Regions from separate parts of the Streptococcus sp. NLAE-zl-C503 genome, predicted to be linked through region 2. Evidence: predicted binding sites of a transcription regulator. Region 2 holds the regulator's gene; the other holds the start of a gene.
What was found. The regulator CtsR, encoded in region 2, represses protease genes until heat stress. The targets are predictions, from matches to a motif close to TTGGTCAAAAAAGGTCAAANA.

Region 1: a site for CtsR is predicted at 3,054-3,074, ahead of BLS46_RS07825 (ATP-dependent Clp protease ATP-binding subunit). Genes of this name have one in related genera too.

What each region holds. Positions count from the first base shown of each region.
Region 1 covers NZ_FNJT01000004.1:104,743-109,919, reverse strand. The annotation lists gene dinB (DNA polymerase IV) at 1-168, opposite strand, end outside; gene pflB (formate C-acetyltransferase) at 405-2,720, shown strand; gene BLS46_RS07825 (ATP-dependent Clp protease ATP-binding subunit) at 3,115-5,177, shown strand, end outside.
Region 2 covers NZ_FNJT01000002.1:355,895-361,071, forward strand. The annotation lists gene BLS46_RS05920 (ATP-dependent Clp protease ATP-binding subunit) at 1-2,415, opposite strand, end outside; gene BLS46_RS05925 (CtsR family transcriptional regulator) at 2,417-2,875, opposite strand; gene BLS46_RS05930 (ABC transporter ATP-binding protein) at 2,994-3,722, opposite strand; gene BLS46_RS05935 (ABC transporter substrate-binding protein) at 3,722-4,729, opposite strand; gene BLS46_RS05940 (ABC transporter permease) at 4,767-5,177, opposite strand, start outside.

The sequences.
Region 1 (5,177 bases), on a different contig from region 2:
AGTGGAAACAACTCCCCGTCCGCCTGTTTGTCTAGGGTCGCTCCCAATGATAACAGGTTTTCCTTTTAACTTAGGATTGTCTCTTATTTCCACCGCAGCAAAAAAGGCATCCATGTCGATATGGATGATTTTTCTGGACAAATCATTAATCAATGGAAATATGAGCATTTTGCTTCCTTTCTAATGTCATTTTCTATTTATTATACCCTTTTTTCTGAAAAAATGGGAAAGTTCAACCCGACTTTCAAAAATATAATACAGATTGCGTCGAAAAACAGACTGTATTAGAAAAGAAAGTGATAAAGAAGCCTTTTTTCGCTTGTTGAAATCGGTTACAGTATGGTATACTGGTCTCATGAATGTAACAGATGACTGTTACTAGAAAGAAAAATGAGGACATTAACATGGTTGTTAAGACAGTTGTTGAAGCACAAGACATTTTTGATAAAGCTTGGGAAGGCTTCAAAGGCGTAGATTGGAAAGAAAAAGCAAGCGTATCTCGCTTCGTTCAAGCTAACTACACACCTTATGATGGAGATGAAAGTTTCCTTGCTGGCCCAACAGAACGTTCACTTCACATTAAAAAAATTGTAGAAGAAACTAAGGCTCACTACGAAGAAACTCGTTTCCCAATGGACACTCGTCCAACTTCTATTGCTGATATCCCTGCAGGATTTATCGACAAAGAAAACGAATTGATCTTTGGTATCCAAAACGATGAACTCTTCAAATTGAACTTCATGCCAAAAGGTGGTATCCGTATGGCTGAAACGACTTTGAAAGAAAATGGATACGAACCAGACCCAGCTGTTCACGAAATCTTTACTAAATACGTAACAACAGTTAACGACGGTATCTTCCGTGCCTACACTTCAAACATTCGTCGTGCTCGTCACGCTCACACTGTAACTGGTCTTCCAGATGCATACTCACGTGGACGTATCATCGGTGTTTACGCACGTCTTGCTCTTTACGGTGCAGACTATTTAATGCAAGAAAAAGTTAACGACTGGAATGCAATTAAAGAAATTGATGAAGAAACAATCCGTCTTCGTGAAGAAGTAAATCTTCAATACCAAGCATTGCAACAAGTTGTTCGCTTGGGTGACCTTTACGGAGTTGATGTTCGCAAACCAGCGATGAACGTTAAAGAAGCGATCCAATGGGTTAACATCGCCTTCATGGCTGTCTGCCGTGTTATCAACGGTGCTGCTACATCTCTCGGACGTGTGCCAATCGTATTGGACATCTTTGCAGAACGTGACCTTGCTCGTGGTACATTTACTGAATCAGAAATCCAAGAATTCGTTGATGATTTCGTTATGAAACTTCGTACAGTTAAATTTGCTCGTACAAAAGCTTATGACCAATTGTACTCAGGTGACCCAACTTTCATCACAACTTCTATGGCTGGTATGGGTAACGACGGTCGTCACCGTGTTACTAAGATGGACTACCGTTTCTTGAACACTCTTGACAATATCGGTAACTCTCCAGAGCCAAACTTGACAGTTCTTTGGACTGATAAATTGCCATACAACTTCCGTCGCTACTGTATGCATATGAGCCACAAACACTCTTCTATCCAATACGAAGGTGTAACGACAATGGCTAAAGACGGATACGGAGAAATGAGCTGTATCTCATGCTGTGTGTCACCACTTGACCCAGAAAACGAAGATCAACGCCACAACATCCAGTACTTCGGTGCTCGTGTAAACGTTCTTAAAGCCCTTCTTACTGGTTTGAACGGTGGTTACGACGATGTTCACAAAGACTACAAAGTATTTGACATCGATCCTATCTGTGACGAAGTTCTTGAATTCGAATCAGTTAAAGCCAACTTTGAAAAATCTCTTGATTGGTTGACTGACACTTACGTAGATGCTTTGAACATCATCCACTACATGACTGACAAGTACAACTACGAAGCTGTTCAAATGGCCTTCTTGCCAACTAAACAACGTGCCAACATGGGATTCGGTATCTGTGGATTTGCAAACACTGTTGATACATTGTCAGCGATTAAATACGCTACGGTTAAACCGATCCGTGATGAAAATGGCTACATCTACGATTACGAAACAATCGGTGAATACCCACGTTGGGGTGAAGATGACCCACGTTCAAACGAATTGGCAGAATGGTTGATCGAAGCTTACACAACTCGTCTACGTAGCCACAAACTATACAAAGACGCAGAAGCTACAGTATCACTTTTGACAATCACATCTAACGTTGCTTACTCTAAACAAACTGGTAACTCACCAGTCCACAAGGGTGTATACCTCAACGAAGATGGTTCTGTAAACTTATCTAAACTTGAATTCTTCTCACCAGGTGCTAACCCATCTAACAAAGCTAAAGGTGGATGGTTGCAAAACTTGAACTCACTTGCGAGCCTTGACTTCAGTTACGCAGCTGACGGTATCTCATTGACAACTCAAGTATCACCTCGTGCTCTTGGTAAGACTCGTGACGAACAAGTTGATAACTTAGTAACAATCCTTGATGGTTACTTCGAAAACGGTGGACAACACGTTAACTTGAACGTTATGGACTTGAACGATGTTTACGAAAAGATCATGTCAGGTGAAGACGTAATCGTACGTATCTCTGGATACTGTGTAAATACTAAATACCTTACACCAGAACAAAAAACTGAATTGACACAACGTGTCTTCCACGAAGTTCTTTCAATGGATGACGCATTGAGCTAAGATTCAATTGAAATAGAAAGAAAGCCAGTCGATATGACTGGCTTTTTGTATGATTAAAAATTTTTTAAAAAATAGTCAAATTTGGTCAAAAACTATTGACTTTTACTGACCAATGTGGTATAGTAGAAACATAAGGAAAATGAATTCCTTAGAAAACTTCATTTTCAATGATTCTATTTCTTGAAAATGTACGATAGATACCCTAGAAAGGGGTGAGGCCTATGTTAAATCTAACAGATTTTGAAAAGAAGATGATAAAAGGCTTATTTAAAAAAGAAAAACCAGGAATTATACGTAGGGTAGCTAGTTAGCTAGTCTAAATTTTTTAAAAGAAAGGTCAAAGATAGTCAATATCAGAGATTGCAATTAATTAACAATAAACGAGGTAAAGAATATGAACAACAACTTTAATAACTTTAACAATATGGATGATTTATTTAACCAATTGATGGGTGGTATGCGAGGATACAGTTCTGAAAACCGTCGCTACTTGATTAATGGACGAGAAGTGACACCTGAGGAATTCGCTCAGTATCGTGCAACGGGGAAATTACCAGGAAATGCAGAATCTGATGCGCAAATGCAGCACCACGCTTCAGGTATGAAACAAGACGGTGTCCTTGCTAAACTAGGTCGTAACTTGACAGCGGAAGCTCGTGAGGGCAAGCTAGATCCTGTAATCGGACGAAACAAGGAAATTCAAGAAACATCTGAAATTCTCTCACGTCGTACGAAAAATAATCCTGTTCTAGTCGGAGATGCAGGTGTTGGTAAGACAGCCGTTGTCGAAGGTCTAGCACAAGCGATTGTGAATGGAGATGTTCCGGCTGCCATCAAGAACAAGGAAATTATTTCTATTGATATCTCAGGTCTTGAGGCTGGAACTCAATACCGTGGTAGCTTTGAAGAAAACGTTCAAAATCTAGTCAATGAAGTAAAAGAAGCAGGGAATATTATCCTCTTCTTTGATGAAATTCACCAAATCCTTGGCGCTGGCTCAATCGGAGGAGACAGTGGTTCTAAAGGGCTTGCGGACATTCTCAAGCCAGCTCTCTCTCGTGGTGAATTGACCGTTATTGGAGCGACAACTCAAGACGAATACCGTAACACCATCTTGAAAAATGCAGCTCTTGCTCGTCGTTTCAACGAAGTCAAGGTCAATGCTCCTTCAGCAGAGGATACCTTTAAAATCCTTCAAGGGATTCGTGACCTCTATCAACAACACCACAATGTCATCTTGCCAGACGAAGTCTTGAAAGCAGCAGTGGATTATTCGATTCAATACATTCCTCAACGTAGCTTGCCAGATAAGGCTATTGACCTTGTGGACGTAACGGCTGCTCACTTGGCAGCTCAACATCCTGTAACAGATGTGCATGCTGTTGAACGGGAAATTGAGGCAGAAAAAGACAAGCAAGAAAAAGCAGTTGAGGCAGAAGATTTTGAAGCAGCTCTCAATGCCAAAACACGTATTGCAGAATTAGAGAAAAAAGTCGAAAACCACACAGAAGACATGAAAGTGACTGCAAGCATCAACGATGTGGCTGAATCTGTGGAACGAATGACAGGTATCCCAGTTTCACAAATGGGAGCATCAGATATCGAACGTTTGAAAGATATGGCTCATCGCTTGGAACACAAGGTTATCGGCCAAGACAAGGCGGTTGAAGCTGTAGCTCGTGCTATCCGTCGTAACCGTGCTGGTTTTGATGAAGGCAATCGCCCAATCGGTAGCTTCCTCTTTGTAGGTCCTACTGGGGTTGGTAAGACAGAACTTGCTAAGCAATTGGCGCTCGATATGTTTGGAACGAAGGATGCAATTATCCGTTTGGATATGTCTGAATACAGTGACCGCACAGCCGTATCTAAATTGATCGGTACAACAGCCGGTTATGTGGGTTATGATGACAATAGCAATACCTTGACAGAACGTGTTCGTCGCAATCCATACTCTATCATTCTCTTGGACGAAATTGAAAAGGCTGATCCTCAAGTAATCACCCTTCTCCTCCAAGTCTTGGATGATGGTCGTTTAACTGATGGTCAAGGAAATACAGTGAACTTCAAGAACACGGTCATTATCGCAACGTCAAATGCTGGATTTGGCTATGAAGCCAACTTGACCGAAGATGCGGACAAACCAGAGTTGATGGATCGTTTGAAACCATTCTTCCGTCCAGAGTTCCTTAACCGCTTTAACGCAGTTATCGAGTTCTCACACTTGAATAAGGAAGACCTTTCTAAGATTGTGGACTTGATGTTGGCTGAAGTTAACCAAACCTTGGCTAAGAAAGACATTGATTTGGAAGTCAGCCAAGCAGCTAAGGACTTTATCACAGAAGAAGGTTATGACGAAGTTATGGGTGTTCGTCCTCTCCGTCGCGTGGTTGAACAACAAATTCGTGATAAGGTGACGGACTTCCACTTGGATCATCTAGATGTCAAACATTTGGAAGC
Region 2 (5,177 bases):
TAATTGACCAGCTTTGACACCAATCTTGAGAGTCTTACCTGCTACCAGTTCTCCCTTGAGGAGGAGCTCTGCCAACTTGTCTTCCACCTCTGTTTGCAGTGTTCTGCGAAGTGGGCGAGCTCCCATTTCTGGATTGTAACCGTGACTAGCTAGCAACTTCAGTGCCGAAGCTTGTAGTTTCAAGTCGATGCCCTTCTCTGCCAGGCTAGCAATCAATGGTTTAACCATGATCTTGACAATTTCCTGCATGTGTTCGCTATCCAAACTATGGAAGACCACCTTTTCATCAATACGGTTGATAAACTCTGGTCGATAAGCTTTTTTCAACTCTTCAAAGATCCGTTTTTCCATATTTTCTTGGTCAAAACGAATGTCCTTGACCCCAAATCCGACAGTCTTATCATCACGAAGGGCTGTCGCACCAAGGTTTGACGTCATGATGATAATAGTATTTGAAAAGTCCACCTTGCGTCCCTTGCTATCTGTCAAGACACCGTCGTCCAAGACTTGCAAGAGAACATTAAAGATGTCTGGGTGGGCCTTTTCTACCTCGTCAAAGAGGAGCACTGAGTAGGGTTTGTTGCGAACCTTCTCGGTCAACTCCCCACCTTCTTCGTAGCCCACATAGCCCGGAGGAGCTCCATTGAGACGGCTAGCTGCAAATTTCTCCATATATTCACTCATATCAAAGCGGATAAGGGCTGATTCGTCGTCAAAAAGAACTTCTGCCAGAGCCTTGGCTAATTCAGTTTTTCCGACACCCGTCGGTCCTAGGAACATAAAGGAACCAATCGGACGCTTGTGACTGCGAATCCCTGACTGATTGCGGCGAATGGCACGGCTAATGCTTGAAACTGCTTGATCTTGACCGATGACACGTTTATGCAATTCAGCTTCCAGGTTCAGGTATTTCTTAGCGTCAATCTGAGTCAGTTTTTGGACTGGGATACCTGACAAGCGACTCAAGGTGGTCAAAATATCAGACTCTGTAACCAAGTCTTTATAGACAGGCACTTCCTGCTCTTTTGCGATTAGCTGGCCTGCTTGTTTCCACTTACCATCCATCAAGGCCTTGTCAGCTGGACTCAAGTCGGATTCGTCCATTCTCACATGCTTGGATTTGTTTTGCACAGTTGCTGCCGCCTCATCCAAGAGGTCGATAGCAGAGTCTGGCAAGTGACGACTAGTCAAGTAACGATGCGCCATCTTAACAGCCGTTTCGACAGCATCATCTGTAATTTGCACACGGTGGTGTTTCTCATAAGTCGCCTTCAAACCTTGCAAAATGGTCATGCTGTCAGCTAAACTTGGCTCTTCAATTGTCACTTTGGCAAAACGACGAGAAAGGGCCGCATCTTTTTCGATGTGCTTTTGGTATTCTTCCTGAGTGGTTGCACCAACCGTTCTCAAAGTTCCACGAGCCAAGGCTGGTTTCAAGATATTGGCCGCATCCAGAGTCGAGTCAATACCACTCCCAGATCCCATGATGGTGTGAAGTTCATCAATAAAGAGAATCACTTTGCCATCTTCCTCGATATCCTTGATGATGTTGTTCATACGCTCTTCAAAATCTCCACGGAAACGTGTTCCCGCAACGACATTCATCAAATCAAGCTCCAAAACGCGCATCTTGGCCATTTCCGCAGGTACATCCCCACTAGCAATACGCTGAGCAAGGCCAAGGGCTAGAGCTGTTTTCCCGACACCAGCATCTCCAACCAAGACAGGATTGTTCTTGGTCTTTCGACTCAAAATCTGAATCATACGTGAGATTTCCTTGTCACGACCGATAACTGGCTCTAACTTGCCAGAGCGCGCTTGCTCCGTCAGGTCATGCGTGTAGTCCTCGAGACCGCCACTTGGATTCTGAGGCATACCCATCATATTTGCCATGGAATTTTGCTTGTCAGATACCGTGCGATGGCGTTGACGTAAAGCCTTAAGATCTTCTCTAGTCCAGCCAGCACGCTCCTCTAAATTGCGACGAAGAGCAGCAATTCTGACCTGATCTTTCTGGTCTTCATAAGAAAATCCTGCTCTCTCCAAGATGCGAGTTGCCAAGGCATTGCCGTCATGCAAAATCGCATAGAGGACATGCTCTGTCCCTAGCACCTTTGCGTGGACCGCTGAGGCCACATACTCTGCTTCTGCAAAGAGAAGCTCCAAACGATGAGAAAAAGGCAATTCCGTAAAGGTTTCGTCTTGGCTATAGTCCGTTTCAGTCAGTTCCAACGCAACCTCTTCTAAACGGTCCATTTCATAAGGATAATCATTTAGAGTCGCACCTGCCACACTGTAACTGTGATTGGACATGGCAATCAATAAATGCCAAGACTCCAGGTAACGGGCTCCAAAATGGCTTGCAACCATGTAGGCACTCTCGATACATTCATTCAATGCTTTTGAATAGTTCATCTTACTTCTCTTTTCTATCTACCTCTTGTAATAGCTGTCGGAGCATATTGGCACGGACAACTGAGGATTCTTCCCCTAGGACACGATCCGTTGCTACTGAAGTCAGCAAGGTCATCTCCTGCTTGGTCATCAAGTCCTGCTCCACCAAAAGCTGGAGAATATCCTCGTAAATCTCCTGACTAACTCGCTCACCAATCGAGTAAAGCAAATCGCGGAGCATCTCATGATGATTGGAAAACTCAATCCGGCCTATGCGAATGTAGCCTCCGCCACCCCGCTTGCTCTCAACCAAGTAACCTCTGCTTTCAGTAAAACGTGTCTTGATGACATAGTTGATCTGACTCGGCACAACCTGAAAGGTATCTGCCAACTGGCTCCGCTGCAATTCCACGATACCAGATTGGTCTAAAATCGCCTTGATATAGGCTTCGATATGATCTGATGTATTTTTAAATCTCATAGTAAATCAAACTCCTTCTTTGAACCTTGACTATCTTTGACTATTATACCGAAATTTTTGATTTTTTTAAAGGAAAAGGGAGCAAGTAAAGAATAATCTTCACCAACTCCCTATTTTTCTAAGTATTTAATCCCAATTCCGCTAAGATTTGACGCTTATAGGCAATTTTTTGGACTTCCTTGTCTTCGCTCTGGGACCAATCTAGTTTAACTTCAGAAACAATCTGTCCAGGCCGATTTTTTAGAATATAGATGCGGTCACTGAGGTTGAGGGCTTCCTCGATACTGTGTGTGATGATCAAAGTAGTCAGCTGCAGTTGCTTGTGAATCTCCAGATACCAAGCGTGAAGTTCCATCTTGGTCATCTCATCCAAGGCACTAAAGGCCTCGTCTAAGAGAAAGAGTTTGTGCCCGAAAAGGTAGGTGCGGAGTAAGGCCACACGCTGACGCATCCCTCCGCTGAGTTCATGAGGATACTTGTCCCTTACGGCTGTCAACTGGAAGGTCGCAAGAATTTCATCCGCTCGGGCAATGGCTTCTACCTTATTCACCTTTTGAATCAAGAGGGGCAAGATGATATTGCCAAGTACCGTCTTATGTTCTAAGAGCAAATCCTTTTGCAACATATAACTAACGCGCCCCTTGGGATTTTCCTCGCCATCAAGGACAATTCGCCCTGACTGAACTTCTAAAATCCCAGCGATCAGATTAAAGAGGGTGGTTTTTCCAACACCACTTGGACCTAGGATAGAAACCACTTCACCTGAAGTCACTTTCAGATTGATATCCTCTAAAATCCTCTCTTGACCATAGGCATAACTGACGTGTTCTAGTCTAATTTCTGTCATTATTTCACAAATTCATTGGTAAAGCCTTTGCCTGTCAAGTCTTCTTTAAGGATACCATTTTCTTTATCCCATTTGTAGAAGGCATTCCAGCGAGCTACGTCAAATTGTCCCCATTTTTCCTTGTCGCTTGCGTATTCTTTCGACAAGTATTTTTGAGATTCGATAACGAAATCACGTTTTTCCTTGAGTTCGGGAGCATTCTTGATGAGGATATCTGCAGCTTCTTCTGGATGTTCCATGGCATATTGGTAGCCTTTTTTGATAGCTTGGATAACTTTGCGAGCTTCTTCTTTGTTGTCTTTGAGATAGTCGTTGTTTGCGATGATGACTGGTGAGTAGTAGTCAAACTCCTTGACATAGTCTTTCAAGTACATGAAGTTAGCATCTACGCCTTGAGATTTGGCAAGGATACCATCCCAACCGTAGTAGATCCAAGCAGTGTCAAAGACGCCATTGGCAATCGGTGTGATGGAGTTTGAGTCGTTGTTTGGTACTTTTTCGACCTTCTCAAAGTCTCCGCCTTGAGATTCTACCAAGGTTTTCAACATAGCAAGCTCAGTCGGGTCATTCCAGGTTCCATATTTCTTGCCAACCAAGTCTTTTGGACTAGTGACATTGTCAGATTTACGTGAGATGATTCCTGATGTATTGTGCTCTACGATAGCGGCAACGGCAGTGATTCCTGCCCCTTTTTCCAATTTTTTAGCCATGTAGTCTTGGAAATAGATAGCAAATGGTGCCTTGCCATTGATTACCAAGTCAGATGAGCTTTCTTCTGGTGGCAATTTCAAGTCAACATCCACTCCAGCTTCTTTGAAATAACCTTTTTCTTTGGCTACATAAAGCCCTGTATGGTTGGTATTCGGTGTCCAATCTAGGATAAAGTCAATTTTTTTGAGTTCTGCTTCTTTATTGTCCTTAGAAGCAGTTCCTTGCCCACAAGCCACCAGCACGACAGCTACAAGAGCTGTCACAAGCGTTAAAAACACTTTCCATGTTTTCTTCATTTTCATTTCCTCTTTTCTTTTTCAAAAACGCTCTATTTTAAGTACGTTTCCATTTAATCACATATTTTTCACTAATATCGACCAACTTCATACCGAGAAGGCTGATAATCGACACCAGAATAATAATGGCAAACATGGTATCATACTGAAACAGTTTTTTAGACTGAATCATATAAACACCTAGTCCTTCAAAGCCTCCCAACCACTCAGATACCACTGTTGTGATAAAGGCGTAGGAGACACTAACCCTCAGACCTGCATAAAAGTAAGGCAGACTGACAGGGATTTTAAAATGCCACAGGATTTGCCAAGGCTTGGCTCGCATCAGACTAAACAAGGTCAGCATATCCTTGTCACAATGCCTAAAACCGTCCAAGATACTAACAATTATAGGGAAGGTTGTCGTCAGGATAATCAAGACAATCTTGGGCAATATCCCATAGCCTAG